Regions from separate parts of the Xylocopilactobacillus apicola genome, predicted to be linked through region 1. Evidence: predicted binding sites of a transcription regulator. Region 1 holds the regulator's gene; the other holds the start of a gene.

Region 1 (9,947 bases):
TTTTATTTCCGCCTCTGAAGCGTCTTTGCTAACGCCCAGAATTTCATAGTAATCTTTTTGGGCCATTAAATTCACGCCTCAATTCATTTATTATTTTTTCTCTTCGAAATCAGCATCAACAGTCTTATCATCACCATTGTTGGACGAATCAGAAGTATTTGCCGAATCATCACCAGCTTGTCCTTGAGCTTGTTGAGCCTGTTGAGCTTTTTGATACATTTCAACAGTCATCTTTTGCATAACTTCAGATAAAGCGTCTTTCTTTGCTTTCATTTCTTCAAGATTATTATCTTTTTGAGCTTTGTCTAACTCTTCTTTGAGTTTCTTAGCTTCATCTAAATCACTGTCGCTAACTTTACCTTTGAGTTCTTCAAAAGTCTTATCAGAAGTCGAAATTAGCTGATCAACTTCATTTCGTAAATCTGCCTCTTCTTTACGCTTCTTATCTGTTTCTTCGTTTTCCTGTGCTTCTTTAACCATCCGATCAATATCATCATCTGATAAACCACTAGAAGACTTAATCGTAATTTTTTGTTCTTTATTAGTGCCAAGATCTTTAGCAGAAACGTTTACGATACCGTTTTTGTCGATATCAAACTTAACTTCAATTTGAGGAACTCCTCTTGGAGCTGGCGGAATATCCGTTAATTGGAAGTTTCCAAGGGTTTTATTATCTGCAGCCATTGGTCTTTCACCCTGAAGAACGTGAATATCAACTCCGGACTGATTATCAGCAGCTGTTGAGAAAACTTGAGATTTACTTGTTGGAATCGTCGTATTCCGTGGAATTAATTTAGTAAATACTCCTCCCATTGTTTCAATTCCAAGTGACAATGGAGTAACGTCAAGTAAAACAACATCTTTAACGTCTCCTGAGATAACCCCACCTTGAATTGCAGCACCTAATGCAACTGCTTCATCTGGGTTAATTGAGTGATCTGGTTCCTTGCCAGTCCACTCTTTAACCGCATCTTGAACCGCTGGAATTCTAGTTGAACCACCATTAAGAATGACTTTATCGATGTCACCTTTAGTTAAATCAGCATCTTTCAACGCATTTTCCATTGGGATCATCGTCTTTTCAACCAAATCTTTAGTTAAATCATTGAATTTGGCTCTCGTTAAAGTCATTTCCAAATGAATGGGACCACTATCGTTAGCTGAAATAAACGGTAGAGAGATTGAACTTGTAGTTGTACTTGAAAGCTCCATCTTAGATTTTTCAGCAGCATCTTTCAAACGTTGCATTGCCATCTTATCTTTTGAAAGATCAATCCCGTTTGATTTCTTAAATTCTTCAACCATCCAGTCCATGATTCGTTGATCGAAATCATCACCACCAAGATTTGTATCACCATTAGTTGAAAGAACTTGGAAAACACCATCGCCTAACTCAAGAATTGAAACATCAAAAGTTCCACCACCCAAATCGTAAACCATGACTTTTTCATCATTTTTACCTTTATCAAGACCATATGCTAAAGCAGATGCTGTTGGTTCATTAATAATTCGAGCAACATCAAGGCCTGCAATTTTACCAGCATCCTTTGTTGCTTGTCTTTGAGCATCATTAAAGTAAGCAGGAACTGTGATAACTGCTTGAGTAACAGTTTCACCTAAGTAATCTTCAGAAAATTTCTTAATGTATTGTAAGACCATTGCTGAAATTTCTTGCGGAGTATATTCCTTGCCATCGACATTAACCTTATATCCAGGTTCACCCATATGCCTTTTAACTGAGATAACCGTGTTAGGATTTGTCAGTTCTTGGCGTTTAGCCACTTCACCAACTTGGATTTCACCATCCTTAAATGCTACAACTGAAGGAGTTGTCCGATTACCTTCTGGGTTAGTAATGATTTTTGGTTCGTCTCCTTCTAGAACCGCAACTGCTGAATTAGTAGTACCTAAGTCAATTCCAATTATTTTTGCCATAATAATACCCCTTTTTATTTAGTTACAACGACCATTGCTGGTCTAATTACTCGATCCTTTAACTTATAACCAGACTGTAAAATTTCTTTGACCATATTTTGTTTTTCATCGTCTGTTGCTTCAACTACAGAAACCGCTTGGTGGATTGTTGGATCAAACTCCACTCCAGTTTCTGCAATTTCAATAATTTCGTTACTTTTTAAAGCTTCACTCAACTGATTAAAAACCATCTCAATTCCTTTTTTTAATTGCTCAGAAGATTTTCCATCAGTTTTAGTAGCTAGTGCTCTCTTTAAATTATCAATTCCTGGCAAAATATCTTTAGCCAAGTTTTGTCCGCCGTACATCAAAAGCTGAGCTCGTTCGTTCTTAAAATGATTGTTCATATTAGCAATTTCCGCTCGTGAACGTAGAAATTGATCCTGCAGTTGATCATTTTTTTCTTTAAGTGTTGCAATTTCTTGCTCTAACTCTTTAACCTGAACATTATGATGTTCGGATTCTTTTTGAGTTGTCTGTTGATCACCAGATTCTTTTAACTCTTCTGAATCTGGATTCTTATTTTTTAAATCATCAGCATCATTCACTGTTGTCTTCACACCTCTTTATCCATATCTTCAATACTGTTGATGCGTTCCTGTAATTCATCTCGAAAAGTATCAACAATTGCTAACATTTTACTGTAAGGCATCATCTGCGGTCCAAGAACCGCTAACATACCACTTTGTAAGTACTTTGTATCAAAGGGTGCACTAATTAGAATAAAATCATCAAAATCCGCATTCATTAAATGTGGAACAAATTGTATTCTTGTGTTACTGCCGCTGGATAACCCAATCTTTTTTATTAATTTCATAAAGTCATCACTGTTCGAATTAACAAAAGTAATGATCTGTTTAATCGTATCCGGTGATTCATCGTGAACGTAATTTAGCAAATTATACTCACCCTCAATATAATAGTGATCTCTTGCCAAATCATCAAGGATTCGATCAACATACACCTTCAACAATTCAATAATAGATTGATCTTCATCCTCAGTTTCAAATTCAAGTAAACAATCCTTTGCCTCTTTGATTGTCTTGCCAACTAAGTTCGCTTCCAATCTTTTGGCTATGGCTGTAAATAGTCCTAAAATTTTAGCATCCAGGAAAACAATTTGTTCAGCAATTCGGCCAAAATTATCAGTTGCAAGCAAGATCACCTTCTGATTTTGAAGAACCATAATCTGAAAATCTTCAATTTTAGAAGAGGATGCTTCAGGACTAAAAGAAACTGACATATAATCGGTCATTTTCGATAACAATTCTGTCGACTCTTTGATCATATCATCAATTTGTTTACTTTCTGCCTGCTGCATAAACGCTTTAATCTTTGCACGCAATTCTTTTGAAACGTCAACTGGTCTTAAAATATTTTCAAAATAGTAATGAAAACCATCTAGTGACGGAATTCGACCAGAAGAAAGATGCGTCTTCTCAATTAAACCCAGACCTTCAAGTTCTGCCATTTCATTTCTAATTGTTGCAGATGATACGTCTAACCCTGAGGCACTTTGAAGATATTTAGAACCAACCGCATGACCACTCACTGCATAATTGACAATAATCTCTTTAAGAATGATTCTTTGCCTTTTACTTAACATTAAATCACCTCTTTTTAGCACTCTCACTTTTCAAGTGCTAACGACTATATACTACTCTCTCACTCTTCCAATGTCAAGTTATCTCTAGCTGATTTGTCCAATAAAAACGCTGAAAAAACATCATTTGCAAAATATCGGCCCTCAGAACTAAGTCGAATTTTACTTTCATTTTGTTCAATTAATCCTTTGGCCAATAATTCGTCAATCGGATCACGATAGATGTTGGATAAATCAACGTTGAATTTAAGAGATGACTTCACTAAATCAACGCCTTGATTTAATCTTAAGCCTAAAAACATCTCTTCTTCAATTTGCTCTTGCTTCGTCAATTGACGAGTTTTTAAAATAGGCATTTCATTAATCTCTAAATCATTAATATAAGATCCAATAACCTGTTTATTTTGAATTCGAGCTCCGCTTAAGTACCCATGTGCGCCTGCACCAAAACCAAAATAATTTTCATTTTGCCAATATAATTTATTATGAAGCGACTCAGTACCATCCTTAGCAAAATTACTTATTTCATATTGATGCCACCCGTTTTTTTGTAACTGCTCCATTGCATATTCATACATTTTTCGATCTTGCTCATAATCGGGTAACTTAAGTCGATGTTCAAGTAAAAGATTATGAAAAACTGTGTGCTGCTCTAAAATCAATGAATAGATCGAAAGATGATTAACTCCCAGATCGAGTGCTTGTCTCAAGTTTTCTTTAAACTCTTCGAATGTCTGTCCTGGTAGCCGAAACATCAAGTCTAAACTTATATCTTTAAAGCCCACTTGCTGGGCATTTTCAACTGCTTTAATAATTGAATTACGATCGTGAGTGCGCCCAATTCGTTTCAACGTTTCATCATTAAAACTTTGCGCTCCAATGCTAATCCTTTTCACTCCATGATCAAACATAATTTTTAATTTTTCCAAATCATTTAGATCATTAGGATTTGTCTCCATTGAAAATTCTTTTAGTCGATTAAGGTCCACTAGTTCCCTGATTCCGCCTAAAAGAAAAGCCAGTTGGCTGCTTGAAATTGCACTTGGCGTACCACCACCGATATATAACGTTTCAGGTAGATAAGTGGGCCTGAGCGCAAGACCTTTTTTAATCTCTTTTAAAAGCATCCTTAAATAAGCGTCCACTGGCTGTCCCTGTTTTAATACCTTGGGAAAATCGCAGTAAAAACAAATATGATCACAAAATGGAATATGAATATAAATACCCGTCATCTTGTTTGAACGTATCTCCTCATCTTCATTTCATCTTGCTCAATTGCCCTGATTAATTGCTCTTCAGATTCAAACTTTATTTGCGGTCGTTCAAACTCAAGCCATTCTAGAGACATTTTTTTGCCATAAATATCCTGGTTAAAGTCCAAAATATAAGTCTCAATAAATCGTTTATTTCCATCGAAAGTTGGCTTATCACCCACGGAAGTAATTCCCCAATAATAATTTCTGTCAATTTCAACTCTTGTAAAGTAAACTCCGTCGCTTGGAATCAAGTAATTGGCTGAATTGTCAAGATTTGCAGTTGGAAAACCAATTGTCCGTCCGACTTGAGCTCCTGTTACAATCTTACCCTTAACAGTATAAGGGCGTCCCAAAAGATGTTTCACCATTTCAAAATTATTTTTTTTAATTTCATTTCTGATCCGAGAAGAAGAAACTTTCTCTCCTTCATATTCTATGAAAGAAACTTTTTTAACGCCGAAGTCATTTTGAGCATATTGTGGCAAAAGATCCATGTTTGCCACATCATGTTTTCCGTAAGAAAAATCCGCTCCTGCAATAAAAACTTTAACTGCTGCTGACTTAAGATATTTATCCACAAAAACTTGCGGTGACATCTTTTGAATCTGGGAATTAAAAACAACTTCTAAAACCAAATCCACTCCCAAATCTGAGAAAATAGCATACTTATCTTCCTGTGAAGTTAAAATTGGATATGGTTGATCAACTTTTACATAAAACTGTTTTGGATACGGCCAAAAAGTTAGAACAACTAAAGGCAAACCTAAATTGTCAGCCAACTCGCGTGACCGTTTAATTAATTTTTGATGACCTAAATGAACTCCGTCAAAAAAACCAGAAGTCATTACATTCGGATCTAAACTCAATGATTTTATTTGATCTTGATCTTTGATTTTAATTATTTCCATTGATATTGTCCAAAAACATTGTTGAGGCGCAAAACTCACCGTTTTGTTTTTTATAAATAGCAACTATTCTTTCATGAAACTTTAGGGCGACAAATTCGTCGTCTAGCTTCAATGATAACCTGACTCCGTTAGACACCAATTTAAATTGCTTTTCACTTAATTGTACTGTTGGAAATTCTTTTAAAACATCTTCTATTGAATAAACTTTTTCTTTAATTTGGTTAATAGGCACTGCCTCATCCAATTTAAATCCTCCACTAGAAATTCGAACCAGTTTTTTCATTACAGCCGGATATCCGAGCTCTGATCCGATTTGAGTACAAAGGGTTCGAATATAAGTTCCCTTAGAACAAACTACTTCAAAACTAAATTCACAAGTCCGATCATCATTAAATTTAATGTCAGATGTACGATTAATTTGTGTAATTTCTAGCTCACGAGGAGGTTTTTGGATAAAAATATTTTCTCGCGCGTACTCATATAAATGTTTCCCATGGTAACGCACTGCAGAGAAAAAGGGAGGAACTTGATAGTTCTTCCCTTTAAATGATGACAAAACTCGATCAAGTTCTCCTTGGGAAATAGCTTCATCAACTGCCTTTTTAGCAACGATGTTCCCTTCTAGATCCTCTGTCTCAGTAGCAAGACCCAGTAAAATAGTACAAGCGTAAGATTTCTTTTTTTCCATCAAAAAAGGGACTAATTTAGTCGCTGCTCCCAAACAAATTGGTAAAACACCTGTAACCATTGGATCAAGGGTTCCTGTGTGACCAACCTTTTTTTGATTAAAGATTTTTTTTACCTGATTAACATAGAAAAAACTTGAATTTCCTGCTTCTTTATAAACCGGAATTACCCCATTAATCATAAATTATCTTCACTTTCGCCTTCAATTCGATTAATTATCTGATTAATTTTATCAGCATAATCAAAAGAACCATCGTGCACAAACTCAATTTCCGGGATTTGTCGAATAGATAATTTTTTTCCCAGCAAATATCTAATTCTCTTTTTTGCCTGAACCAACCCTTTTTGAGTTTTATTCGCCGTACTCGCTAAATGTCCCAAAAAGCTATAATAAACTCTAGCATTTTTCAAATCATGCGAAAGATCTACCCCGGTGACTGTAACTCCATTAAGCCGCGGGTCGTTCAAATCTTGAATAATAATTTCGCCGATTTGTTTCTGTATTTCGTTTTCTAAACGATCTACTCGATAGCGCATCTTTTAAACACCTCGCTTAAACTGTCGGAATCTCTTCCATAATAAAGGCTTCAATCTGATCATCAACCTTGATATCATTGTAATTTTCGATCATAATTCCGCACTCTTCACCAGCTTTAACTTCTTTAACATCATCCTTATAATGCTTCAAAGATGCTAGTTTACCTTCATAGATTACTACGCCGTTTCTGATTAACCGAACTCCGCTATCTCTTTGAATAAATCCACGGTCAACAAGTGAACCCCCAATTGTACCGAGTTTCGATACTTTAAAAATTTCTCGAACTGTTAAAGTTCCGGTAACCTTCTCTTGATAAACGGGTTCAAGCATCCCCTTCATAGCTGATTCAATTTCTTCAATAGCTTTATAAATGACACTATGAAGACGAATATCAACATCTTCAGAATCAGCCTCTTGCTGAGCTTGAGAAGTCGGCCGGACATTAAATCCAATAATAATTGCATTACCCGCCGTTGCTAGACTAACATCACTTTCATTAATAGCCCCAACAGCTGAATGAATCACATTAACTCTGACTCCTTTAACTTCAATTTTTTCAAGACTCTGCCTCAATGCTTCAACTGACCCTTGAACATCAGCTTTTATAATCACTGCAACTTCTTTCAACTCGCCTTCACTCATTGAGTCAAAAAGATTGTCGATAGTAACGCGATGGGCTTTTTGACGATCATTTAACTCAGCCCGTTTTGCCCTTTCTTCTCCCACTTGCCGACTTGTTTTTTCGTCTTCAAATACAACAAATTTATCAGCAGAATCGGGCACCGAATTTAATCCTGTAATCTCAACGGGAGTGGAAGGGGTAGCCAATTTTACTCGCCGACCGCGATCGTTAGTCATACTTCTTACACGACCAAACGTATTTCCAACAACTAAAGGATCACCAATATGCAAGGTTCCTTCTTGAACGATCAGAGTTGCCACCGGACCTCTTCCCTTATCCAATTTAGCTTCAATAACTGTTCCCACAGCTAAACGATCTGGGTCAGCCTTCAATTCCAAAATATCAGCTTGTAAATTAACCATCTCTAAAACTTCATCAATATTTTGACCAGTTTTTGCGGAAATATTAACAAAAATTGTATTCCCACCCCAATCTTCAGGAATAAGCTCATACTCGCTAAGTTGTTCCATTACGTGATTAGGATTAGCTCCTGGTTTATCAATTTTATTAACCGCAACAATAACAGGCACATTTGCGGCTTTCGCATGATTAATTGCCTCTATCGTTTGCGGCATGACTCCATCGTCGGCTGCAACAACAAGAATAATTATATCGGTAACATCTGCTCCTCGAGCTCTCATTTCAGTAAATGCTTCATGCCCTGGGGTATCAAGAAAAGTGATCAAACGTCCCTCAATATCAACTTGATAAGCTCCGATATGTTGCGTAATCCCTCCTGCTTCACCTTCAGTGACATGAGTGTGTCTTAAACGATCTAATAGCGTCGTTTTTCCATGATCAACATGTCCCATAATGGTAACAACGGGAGGCCTTTTCTTCAAATCCTTCTGATTGTTATCACTTAATTCAAAGTATTTATCTAAATCCCCAATATCTTCAGGGACTACTTTTTGTGCCTCAATTCCATAATCAGTTGCTAAAAGCTCAATTGTATCATCTTCAAGTGATTGATTTTGGTTAGTCATAATACCTAACATAAATAATTTTTTGACGATTTCAGTCGGTTCTCGGTGAAGAATTTTTCCAAGATCTTGAGCATTCATTCCTTCTGTATACTGTAAAATTTCTGGCAACGGCCTTTCTTTCCTTGCTGTAACAACAACATTTGTTCTTGCTTTATTTTTCTGCTTTCTACCTTTACGATCAGGACGCTTATTATAAGCATTTTCACTAGAAGAATTTTTCTTTTTAGTATTATTTTTCTTCTTCCAAAACTCCCCCGACTGGTTCTCTTTTTTCAGATCAGGTTTAGTAAACTCTTTGCGAGAAAGCGTTGAATTCTGTTTGTATTTCGGTTGGTTACTCTTATCTGTTTTATTTGTTTCAACTCGTTTGTTTTGTTCAGTATAAGTTTTTTTCACAGAATTTTCTGGCACGGATTTTTTTATCTCTTTGTTTTCTTGTTTTTTCACTACTGCTGGTTGATTTCGATGTTTAACCGACTTTACTACATTTTGTTGAGGATTTAAATTTTGCTCAAAAGTCTTCTCGTAAAGTTCTTGATTCTGCCTTCTTTTAAGTGAATCAGCGCGAGCCTTAGCATCAAAAGCAACATTTGCTTGTTTATTATTGTTTTTTCTTTGTCCATTTTTTGAATCGTTTTTATTTCGATTCTTATTATTGTTTTGGGGCACTTGATTAGGTTTACGGATTGCTCGAACACTAATTTTAATCTTCGCTTTACTGGCTTTATTTTTACCCTCTGTTTTACCTACATCATTATTGGGTTCACTCCCCTTAATATCAGCGGGTTTTGAATTTCTCATTTTTTGAAAGGAATTATTGTTAACACTTTGTTTAAGTTTATTCGCATCGTCTTCACTAATTACTGACATATGACTCTTCACATCGATATCTAAAGACTTCGCTTTTTCTACTAATTCCTTCGATGGCTTGCCCAGTTCCTTCGCTATTTCATAAATCCTTATTTTAGCCAAAATATACCTCCTACAACCTCTTCTTAACTACACTTATTTTTTACTCATTTTTTACTCCTGAATAATTCATTACGTGCAATTTTATGTTCAATATACTCAAATAATTCTTGATAAAAACTATCTTCGATTTTCAAACCAAAAGCTTGGTCAAAAATCTTCTTTTTTTTGGCAACTTCAATATTCTTTAAATCCATCGCTATATAAGCACCACGACCAGGAGCTTTCCCAGTTGGATCAATTTTAATGTCTTGATCTTTTGTCCGAACAATTCTTACTAATTCCTTTTTAGGGAACATTTGCCTGGTAATCAGATCCATCCTTAAAGCTTCTTTTTTCATGCC
Region 2 (9,947 bases), 1.0 Mb from region 1:
TGCGTGAGTCATCAGTGATTCGTCGTAGTCTAAGCGTTCAGCTTTGCTCATTGAGAAATCCGTTGAGAAAAGAGTGTCGAGAGTGTAAAGATCTGGATCCATGATTCCTTTTTGGCGATCAGAAGATTTACCGACATCACTACCGAACCAAACTCCTTCGCCGTCTTTTAATTGAGCGATAACTAATTCTTTCACGCGATCCATTTCCAGATTCAAATGTCTTACTTCGCGGCCGCCGACAATGTTACCAAGAAGATCGACGGTGTAAAGCTGATTGTAAGGCTTGTCTTCGGTTGGCGCGTTGATAATCGAAATGTAGTCAGAAAGATTCCATCCGATAAATTTATCATAGAAAGTCTTAGGAGTAAGTCCAGCTTCCCGATGATATTTCTTGTCCTTATCCAGGTATTCCCAATCAAATTCGCTTGGGACGGGACCTAAAGCAAACACCAAAAGGCGATAAATATCTTGTAACATCAATTGGCGCATTGATTCAACTTCGGCAGCCGTTTTGCCACTATGAATAGCGTTACGCAAAACTACTGCGTCGTGGCGCAATTTAGTGTTCAAAGTCTGATTTAAACTTCTTGAATTAGTTGCATTAGCGTTATCTGGCATGATTTCAGCTGGTACAATTCCGTATTTCTCAATGATTGCACACAACATGTCCCATTGACCACCATCTTGCTGTGGAGTGGTCATCAGGAAATCAAAACGACGTGAGCCGCTATCTTCATTAGCCGTGTTAATAACATTTTCATAGAAGTAGTTACTCTTTTCGAATTTGTCCCAGAAGAAAGTGTAGTTTTGGGATAATTCGAACTTGTCGAGGTTGTAGCGATTTTGCATGTCGTGGCGCATTGTATTTAGTGCGGCAAACATCCAGCAGCGACCTGATTGGCGCTGGTTAGCGACTTCACCGGTTTCAAGATCGATTGAAAAAGTTGGCCGCATCGCTCGAATTGAATCCGGATTTTCGGCAACTTGATAGATCCCGTTGTTACCAACGGCTTGCATTAGATTTTTGCTTTGGGGTTCATTTTTAACTTGATAAGCAAAAGAATCAGTTAATTGACTGGAAATTTCAAAACTCATAGATTACCTCTTTTTTCTTTTTTACCTATTGTATTCCATTTAGCGACGAATTGCAGGAATAACTTCAGTTTTTTCTGATTTTCCGACCACGACAGTATCAACAACATCGAGAAACAAGCCGTGCTCGACGATTCCAACTTGATGATCAAGCCAGTTGGCAAGAAGATGCGGGTGCTCGATTAAGCCTAAGCGCAAGTCGATCAAATAATTATGATTATGCGTCAATACGTGCTCTTTGTTCTCGTCTAGACGCCAAGCAGGCTTAAGTCCTTCTCGTTTGAGGCGGGCAAAAAGTTCTTTACTGCCAAAAGGAATCACTTCAAGCGGCAGACCAAAATTTCCGAGCTTATAGACCATTTTGAATTCATCGACAATCCAAATATTTTTGCTGCTCGCACAAGCAACGATTTTCTCTAACGTTTGCGCGCCGCCACCACCTTTGATTCCTTGAAAATTAGCATCGATCTCATCTGCGCCATCGATGGTTAAATCAAGATGATCAACTTCATCTAATGATTTGACCGTAATCCCAAGCTTTTGGGCAAGTTCAGCAGTCCGACTGGACGTTGCGACAGCGGTGATATTTAGTGTTTCATTTTTGACTCGCTTGGCAAGAGCCTCAACTAAGTAGAATACGGTGCTGCCTGTTCCGAGTCCCACGGTCATCTGATCTTCGACGAACTCTGCCGCCCGCTTACCAGCGTTCTTTTTTTCTTGGGCGATGAGTGCTTCATCTCCACGGTACTGTAATTTTTGATACTCAGGATTGGTCGCAAAAGCCGCTTTGGCAAAACTACAGCTCGGCTTAATCATGGCGCCAGATTCACGTGCCTTCATTACGACTTGTTCAAGCAACTTGCCTGCGATTCCTTGCCCGCGCAAGGAACTATCGACAAAAGTGTGAACAACATCTAGTACGTTATCACTTTCGATATACTTAATTTCTGCTAACATTTTTCCGCTGGGATCGTTTAAGAAAAATCTTCCCGGCTCACTTTGAAAATCCATCATTAATATCCTTTCTGCGTCTTGCTTCATTGTAAAACATGTCGCCTGAAAATCAACTGATTTACAGCTTTTTGCGCGATTTAAACAATTTTGTTAAAAAGACTTGCCAAGGAGGCGAGAAAAGATTAAGATATAACATGAAGTTAGCACTTGAAGAGAAGTAGTGCTAAAAAATATGACTGGAGGTAAACAAATTTGCTTAAACCATTAGGTGATCGTGTTTTAGTAAAGGTAAGAAATGAAGAAGAAAAAGTTGGTGGAATCGTATTAGCAGGTAATGCGAAAGAGAAACCGACTTCTGGTGAAGTGATTGCAGTTGGACCTGGCGCAATCGATCACCATGGCAATCGGATGCCAATCGATGTTAAAGTCGGAGAGACTGTTTGGTATGACAAGTATTCAGGTACTTCGATTAAATATAATGATGACGAATATTTGGTAATCCGCGCTGGCGACTTGTTAGCGGTTGAAGACTAATAGAAATAGAGGTTAATAATAGATGGCAAAAGATATTAAATTTGGTGAAGAAGCACGCCGTTCATTGCTTGCAGGCGTTGATAAATTAGCAGATACAGTAAAAACAACATTAGGACCAAAAGGACGTAACGTCGTTTTGGAAAAATCATACGGTTCTCCTACCATTACTAATGATGGTGTGACAATCGCAAAAGAAATCGAATTAGAAAATCCATACGAAAACATGGGCGCTAAATTAGTTGCCGAAGTTGCTTCAAAGACTAATGATATTGCAGGGGACGGAACGACTACTGCAACAGTTTTAGCACAAGCTATCATCCGTGAAGGAATGAAGAATGTATCAGCAGGTGCAAATCCTGTTGGCATCCGTCGTGGAATCGAATTAGCAACAAATGCTGCAGTTGAAGGTTTACACAAGATTTCGCATGAAGTTTCTGACAAACATGAAATTGCTCAGGTTGCAACGGTTTCTTCAAGCAGCGAAGAAGTCGGCAAAGAAATCGCTGACGCAATGGAGAAAGTTGGTCACGAAGGTGTCATTACGATTGAAGAATCAAAAGGGATTGACACGGAAGTTGATGTCGTTGAAGGAATGCAATTTGACCGCGGCTACTTAAGCCAATACATGGTAACTGACAATGACAAAATGGAAGCTGATCTTGATAATCCATACATTTTGATCACAGACAAGAAGATTTCTAACATTCAAGATATCTTGCCATTGTTACAAGACATCGTTAAAGCAGGCAAAGCATTACTTATCATTGCTGATGATGTAGATGGCGAAGCATTACCAACGTTAGTTTTGAACAAAATTAGAGGTACATTTAACGTAGTTGCTGTTAAAGCTCCTGGTTTTGGCGACCGTCGCAAAGCTCAACTTGAAGATATTGCAATCTTGACTGGCGGAACTGTAATCAGCAGTGACCTTGGACTTGAATTAAAAGATGTAACGATGGATCAATTGGGCGAAGCTCATAAAGTTACAGTTACTAAAGACAACACGACAATTGTTGAAGGTGCTGGTAGTTCTTCAGCAATCGAAGAACGCGTAAATCAGATTAAAGCTCAGATTGGTGAGACTACTTCTGATTTTGATCGTGAAAAATTGCAAGAAAGACTTGCTAAATTAGCAGGTGGCGTTGCAGTGATCAAAGTTGGTGCTGCTACTGAAACTGAGTTGAAAGAAAAGAAATATCGCATCGAAGATGCTTTAAATGCAACTCGGGCTGCAGTTGAAGAAGGCTACGTTGCAGGTGGTGGAACTGCCTTGGTTAACGTAATTCCTGAAATCGCTAAGCTCAAAGAAGAAGGCGACGTTCAAACTGGAATTAACATTGTAATGCGCGCCTTGGAAGAACCAGTTCGCCAAATCGCGGCAAATGCTGGTTTGGAAGGTTCAGTTATTTTGAACAAGTTGAAGAGCGAAAAGACCGGCGTTGGCTACAATGCAGCAACTGATAAGTGGGAAGATATGGCTAAAGCTGGTATTATTGACCCAACTAAAGTTAGCCGCTCTGCATTGCAAAACGCAGCATCAATCTCTGCAACCCTGTTAACAACTGAAGCAGCTGTAGCTGACATTCCAAAGCCAGAAGCAGCAGCTCCTCAAGGTGGCATGGATCCTTCTCAAATGGGTATGATGTAATTAGATAGTTTTAAGGAAAAGTCGGAGATTTCCGGCTTTTTTGTTTTTAAATGGTTCGCAGAGTAAAACTGAGCTTCGCAGAGTAAAAGAGAGGTTCGCAGAGTAAAACTGAGCTTCGCAGAGTAAAAGAGAGCTTCACAGAGTAAAAGAGAGGTTCACAGAGTAAAAGAGAGGTTCGCAGAGTAAAAGAGAGGTTCACAGAGTAAAAGAGAGGTTCGCAGAGTAAAAGAGAGGTTCGCAGAGTAAAAGAGAGGTTCGCAGAGTAAAACTGAGCTTCGCAGAGTAAAACGGAGTTTCTTAGAGTAAAATATAATATAGAAAAGATTTAAGGATATATATATGACTAATTCTAAAGTGATTGGCGATGAGTTATTAACAAAGGCGGAAGGAACGACATTTGATCGAAAAAGTTCCGCTTATGACATAAATAAACTTGTAAATATTTTAATTGCTTTTGCAAATGCAGATGGTGGAATAGTTGCGGTCGGGATTAAAGATAAAACATTTGAAGGCATAAATAAATTGTCTGATAAAAAAATTAATGATTTTCTTCAAATGGGATTGCAATTAGTGAAACCAAAATTAGAAATTGAATCAGAGTTTAAAGATGTAATAAATAATCAAGGGCATCCAGATAGGGTTCTTTTGCTTGAAGTAAATCCATCTTCAAATAAAATATATTCTAATATGAAGGATGAAGTGTATGTAAGAGTTGGCGATGAAACCCATAAACTATCATTTGAGGAAAGGAAACACCTTGAGTATACTAAAGGTATCAGAGCATATGAGAGTCAGATTGTAAAAGAAGCCATTTTAGAAGATTTGGATTTGGATGTTGTCGAAGAATACAAACAAAAATATGGCTTTACAGGAAATAATTTATGGGATTTGCTTTTCCCGAAAGGTTTAGCCAAGAGAGACAATACCACACCAACAAAATATAGATTAACTGTCGCAGGAATACTATTGTTGGCAAAAACTCCCACAACTTTTGTACCTGGTGCAAGAATCAGATTTATTCGATATGAGGGTAAAGAAGAAGAAACTGGGACAGAAATGAATATAGTAAAACAGGCTTTATTTGAAGGACCTTTGCCAAAATTGTTAGAAATGGTCTCAAGAGAATTGGAGTCCCAGTTAAGGACATTTGTAAGTTTGGATTTAAAAACAGGAAAGTTTATGGAAATTCCTGAATATCCAAAAGGAGCATGGCTTGAGGGCTTGGTAAATGCAGTAACTCACCGTTCATATAATTACACAGGTGATGACATAAGAATTATTATGTTTGACGATCACTTAAAGATTCATAGCCCTGGACCATTACCCCCAATTGTCTCAGTAGATAACATAAGAAATATGCATTATTCGAGAAATCCATACATTGCACGGGCTTTGACTGATTTTAGCTGGGTTAGAGAATTTGGTGAAGGTGTAGATAGAATTTATAATGATATGGGCAAGTTTTTTTTAGATGACCCTATTTATAAAGTAGATCAAAATGCAGTAGATTTAATTCTTGAAAACAATATTGTTATGCGTTCTTTTAGAAAGAATGACGCGTTAGAGGCGAAAGTTGGTAAAATATGGACTGATCTCAATTATGTTGAACAAAAAGCGCTTCAGATAGCGTATGAAAAGGGCAAATTAAGAACTTCTGAATTAGAGAAAGAGGCAGACGTTAGTAATTATTCTGCGAGAAAGGCTCTAAAAAAATTGATGGGATTAAATATTTTAACGAAAATATCAACGTCTCGTACTTCTCCATCGCAGTACTATAAACTAGTTAAATAGAAATGGGTATCCAGTAAACCAAAACACAGCATGGTAACAAACGTTGCTGTTTTTTTTATACCAAAGAAAAAGCCCCCGGATGATATCCAAGGACTTTAACTGAACTGTTCGCTCTTCTCTTTAATTGTTTGGGCTGATTGTTGCAACTTTTCCTTTTCGCTTTCACTGAGCGGAAGCTCCAAGTCATGCTCGACACCACTTCGCCCAACAATAGCTGGAGTCGAGATGTAACTGTTTAGTTCTTTATTATAATGAGAGCAGATCGCCTCGGATTTGGCATCTGAAAGAATAATTTCAGAGAGGCTAACTGCGGCGTTCGCAATGGCGTAATTGGTGTATCCTTTGCCTGCAAAAACCTCTTGCCCGCCAAAGCGAGTTGCTTCTTCAATTTGAGCACCGTCAACTTCAAACTCGCTAAAAGGTCGCTCAGCGACCCGGACGGTTGACCAAGCTGCAAATTGCGAATCCCCGTGTTCACCCAGCATATATCCCGTGATCGAGCGCGGGTCGACGGCAAGCGTTGTGCCTAAATTGCGTTTTAAGCGCGCTGTATCGAGATAAGTGCCGGTGCCAAAAACTTTGTTGAAAGGAAATCCAGTATATTCTTGATAAAGGCCGGTGATGACATCATTGGGATTCGTGATAACCAGTAGAATTCCATGAAAACCAGAAACTTTCAACTGCTGCGCAGAATCTTTAACCAACGGAACGTTAATTTTTAATTCGAAAAAACGGTCAGTCTCGCCTGGCTTGATAAGATCCGTCCGTGCGACAGCAGCAATGACTAGATCGCAATCTTTCATTTGGGAGATTGAGCCATTAATAATTTCTGTGTGAGTGGACAACAAGCTGGCGGCATCTTTTAAATCTAGGGTATCCGCGTTCACTTTGTCGGTGTTGCTGTCAGTCAAAATCAAAGTGTCGGTGAGACCTTTGGCTACCATCAAGTGAGCAATTGTTGCTCCAACATGCCCCATGCCAATGATTCCAACGGTTCTTGCCATCTAAAATTCCTCGACTTAACTAAATTGTTCGCTTTTTTCTTTAATTGTTTGAGCTGATTTGAGCAAATTCTTGTTTTCTTCATCAGTCAAAGGCAACTCAAGGACGCGCTCAACGCCATTTTTGCCGATAATTGCGGGACTAGAAATGTAGCCTTTAAAATCTTCATTATAATGAGAGCAAATTGCTTCTGATTTGGCATCGGAGAAAATAATCTGGACAAGACTGGTTGCAGCTGTTGCCACGGCGTAGTTGGTATAACCTTTGCCTGCATGAACCTCGCCGCCGCCAAACCGCGTGTCCTTTTCTAATTGGTCTAAGTCGATGCCTTTTTCTTTAGCGATTTCGGTAAATGGTCGACCTTCAACTCGGACTGTAGACCAAGCTGCAAATTGTGAGTCGCCATGTTCGCCCAAAATATAACCGCTCACCGAACGAGGATCAACGCCCAAAGCTTCACCAACATGACGCTTTAGCCGAGAAGTGTCGAGGTAAGTACCAGTTCCGAGGACTTTGTTGGTTGCAAATCCAGTATGTTTATGATAGAGACCAGTAATGACGTCATTAGGATTTGTAATTACAAGCAAAATTCCGTGAAATCCTGAATCCTTTAACTCTTTAGAAAGATCGCTCACTCCCGGTGCGTTTGATCGCAATTCAACAAAACGGTCAACGTTGCCTACCTTGATCAAATCGATTCGCCCGATTGCCGAAATAATAATATCGCAGTCTTTCATGTCAGAGATTTGACCATTAATAACGGTGGTATGAGTTGATAATAAGCTTGCTGCGTCCTGAAAATCAAGGGTATCAGCATTCACTTTGTCTTGATTTCGATCGTACAAAATCAATGTATCCGCAAGTCCTTGAGCCACAATGATGTGTGCCACGGTCGAGCCAACGTTTCCCATTCCCATAATTCCAACTGTTCTTGCCATTTCTGTACTCCTTTTTTTGTATTGTTTCCATTATAACAACGTTTTGCCGAATCACAACAGTTTTATACAAAAAAATGAAATAATATGAATATTTACTGAAAATTCAATAAAAATAAAATTTATGCGTAATTTATAGATAGGCGGGATTTAAGTGAGGAAGGAGGAATGCTCACAAGAGAACTTGATTTCGCCGGAATAAAATTGAAGGAGCACTTATGACAAGAAGATTTATTACGCCGTCGAACGATTTGGTGTTTAAGAAGACGTTCACTGATGCCGAAAATACTCACATTTTGATTCATTTAATTGAAGATTTTACAGGACTCGTCGTTACGGATATTCATATCGACCATCCCTACAACTTCAATAACTTGGAGGAATTCAAGACAAACGAGCGCCTAGAATACACAGCTGTTGATATTTACGCCAAATTACAAGATGGCACGGGAGTAATTATTGAATTACAGGTGGCAAAAGAGTTACAATTAGCGGAGAGAAATTTGTATTATTTTGCCAAGAAATATGCCGACAACTACTCGTCGAAGAAAAACATCACGATTGAAAAGGACAAGTATAGTTCTTTGAGACCAGTGTATCAGATCATAATTTTGTATGAGAATTATTTTGACGATGATCTGCCGATTCATACTTTTAGGTATCGGTGTGATGAGACGGGAGAGAAGTTGTTGGACTCTCGGGGACAAGAAGACTCGATGATCATATTTTTAGAATTACACAAGCCACTGGACAAATTAAGTGAGTTGTTAAGGGATTGGTTTTTGTATTTTCTAGCGAGGGAATTGAGTAAGGAAGCGCCGAAGTACATTGTGGATGCGCAGAAAGTTTCCGAGTATGTGAACTTAAAGAAGGAGGAGCGAGCAGTGTTAATTGACATAGAGAAGAGGCGTGCAGATTCTGATACTTTTATAGCACGCGTTAAGTTGAATACTCGAGCAGAGACTCAAGCGGAGGACCGCAAGAAGTTCGAGGTTGAGTTGGAGGAGGAACGCAGAAAGTTTGAGGAGCAAACGCGAGAGAAAGCCCGCAAAATGCTGGCAAAAGGCTATGACCTGGAGGATATCAGCGAGATCACGGACTTGAGTGTTTCGGAGATCGAAAAGTTGAGATAAGAATTGCGGGCAGCGATAAGCTGCTCGTTTTTGGAATAGGAGGAGCGAGCAGTATTAAGCGACATAGAGAAGAGGCGTGCGGGACTCTGACACGTTGATTGCACGCAACTTGAGCAGAGGCTCGCAAGAAGTTTAAGGAACAAATGCGAGAGAAAGCCCGCAAAATGCTGGCAAAAGGCTACGACCTGGAGGACATCAGCGAGATCACGGACTTGAGTATTGCCGAACTAAACAAACTTCAACAGAGTCTTCGCTCGCCTCAGTAACCGTTACACAAACCCAGCGAAATGAATTTGGCAAAGCTTCAAATTTGTCAAAAAGATTTTGACCTTCCCTGACTTTTATAGTATTATTCAGGAGTTGAATAAAACAAGAATGGAGTAATAAATGTTAGTACCTACAGTAATTGAGAACACATCACGCGGCGAAAGAGCCTATGACATTTATTCGCGGCTTTTAAAAGACCGGATTATCATGCTGTCCGGCGAAGTTGAAGACAATATGGCTAATACAATCATTGCGCAGCTATTATTTTTGGATGCGCAGGATTCTAACAAAGATATCTACCTCTATATCAATTCCCCTGGCGGCGTGATCACGTCAGGTCTCGCAATTTTGGACACGATGAACTTCATCAAGTCTGACGTGCAGACGATCGCAATGGGGATGGCAGCTTCGATGGCAAGCGTCCTTCTCACAAGCGGCACCAAGGGCAAACGCTTTGCGCTGCCAAATGCGGAAGTCCTAATCCACCAGCCACTTGGCGGTGCTCAGGGTCAGCAGACCGACGTCGAAATCCAGGCTAACCATATGTTAGAAACACGGAAAAAATTGAACCAGATTCTCGCAAAAGCAACT

What was found. The regulator HrcA, encoded in region 1, represses chaperone genes, less so after heat shock. The targets are predictions, from matches to a motif close to TTAGCACTCNNNNNNNNNGAGTGCTAA.
Region 2: a site for HrcA is predicted at 2,247-2,273, ahead of groES (co-chaperone GroES). Genes of this name have one in related genera too.

What each region holds. Positions count from the first base shown of each region.
Region 1 is NZ_AP026802.1:776,177-786,123, reverse strand. It holds gene dnaJ (molecular chaperone DnaJ) at 1-66, opposite strand, end outside; gene dnaK (molecular chaperone DnaK) at 91-1,941, opposite strand; gene grpE (nucleotide exchange factor GrpE) at 1,950-2,534, opposite strand; gene hrcA (heat-inducible transcriptional repressor HrcA) at 2,531-3,580, opposite strand; gene hemW (radical SAM family heme chaperone HemW) at 3,640-4,809, opposite strand; gene R8495_RS03950 (bifunctional riboflavin kinase/FAD synthetase) at 4,806-5,741, opposite strand; gene truB (tRNA pseudouridine(55) synthase TruB) at 5,728-6,609, opposite strand; gene rbfA (30S ribosome-binding factor RbfA) at 6,606-6,965, opposite strand; gene infB (translation initiation factor IF-2) at 6,982-9,597, opposite strand; gene rnpM (RNase P modulator RnpM) at 9,651-9,944, opposite strand.
Region 2 is NZ_AP026802.1:2,079,075-2,089,021, reverse strand. It holds gene R8495_RS10365 (C1 family peptidase) at 1-1,095, opposite strand, end outside; gene rpiA (ribose-5-phosphate isomerase RpiA) at 1,135-1,818, opposite strand; partial or broken gene R8495_RS10355 (GNAT family N-acetyltransferase) at 1,855-2,103, opposite strand; gene groES (co-chaperone GroES) at 2,299-2,580, shown strand; gene groL (chaperonin GroEL) at 2,603-4,228, shown strand; gene R8495_RS10340 (ATP-binding protein) at 4,568-6,019, shown strand; gene R8495_RS10335 (lactate/malate family dehydrogenase) at 6,115-7,023, opposite strand; gene R8495_RS10330 (lactate/malate family dehydrogenase) at 7,039-7,959, opposite strand; gene R8495_RS10325 (Rpn family recombination-promoting nuclease/putative transposase) at 8,175-9,089, shown strand; gene clpP (ATP-dependent Clp endopeptidase proteolytic subunit ClpP) at 9,477-9,947, shown strand, end outside.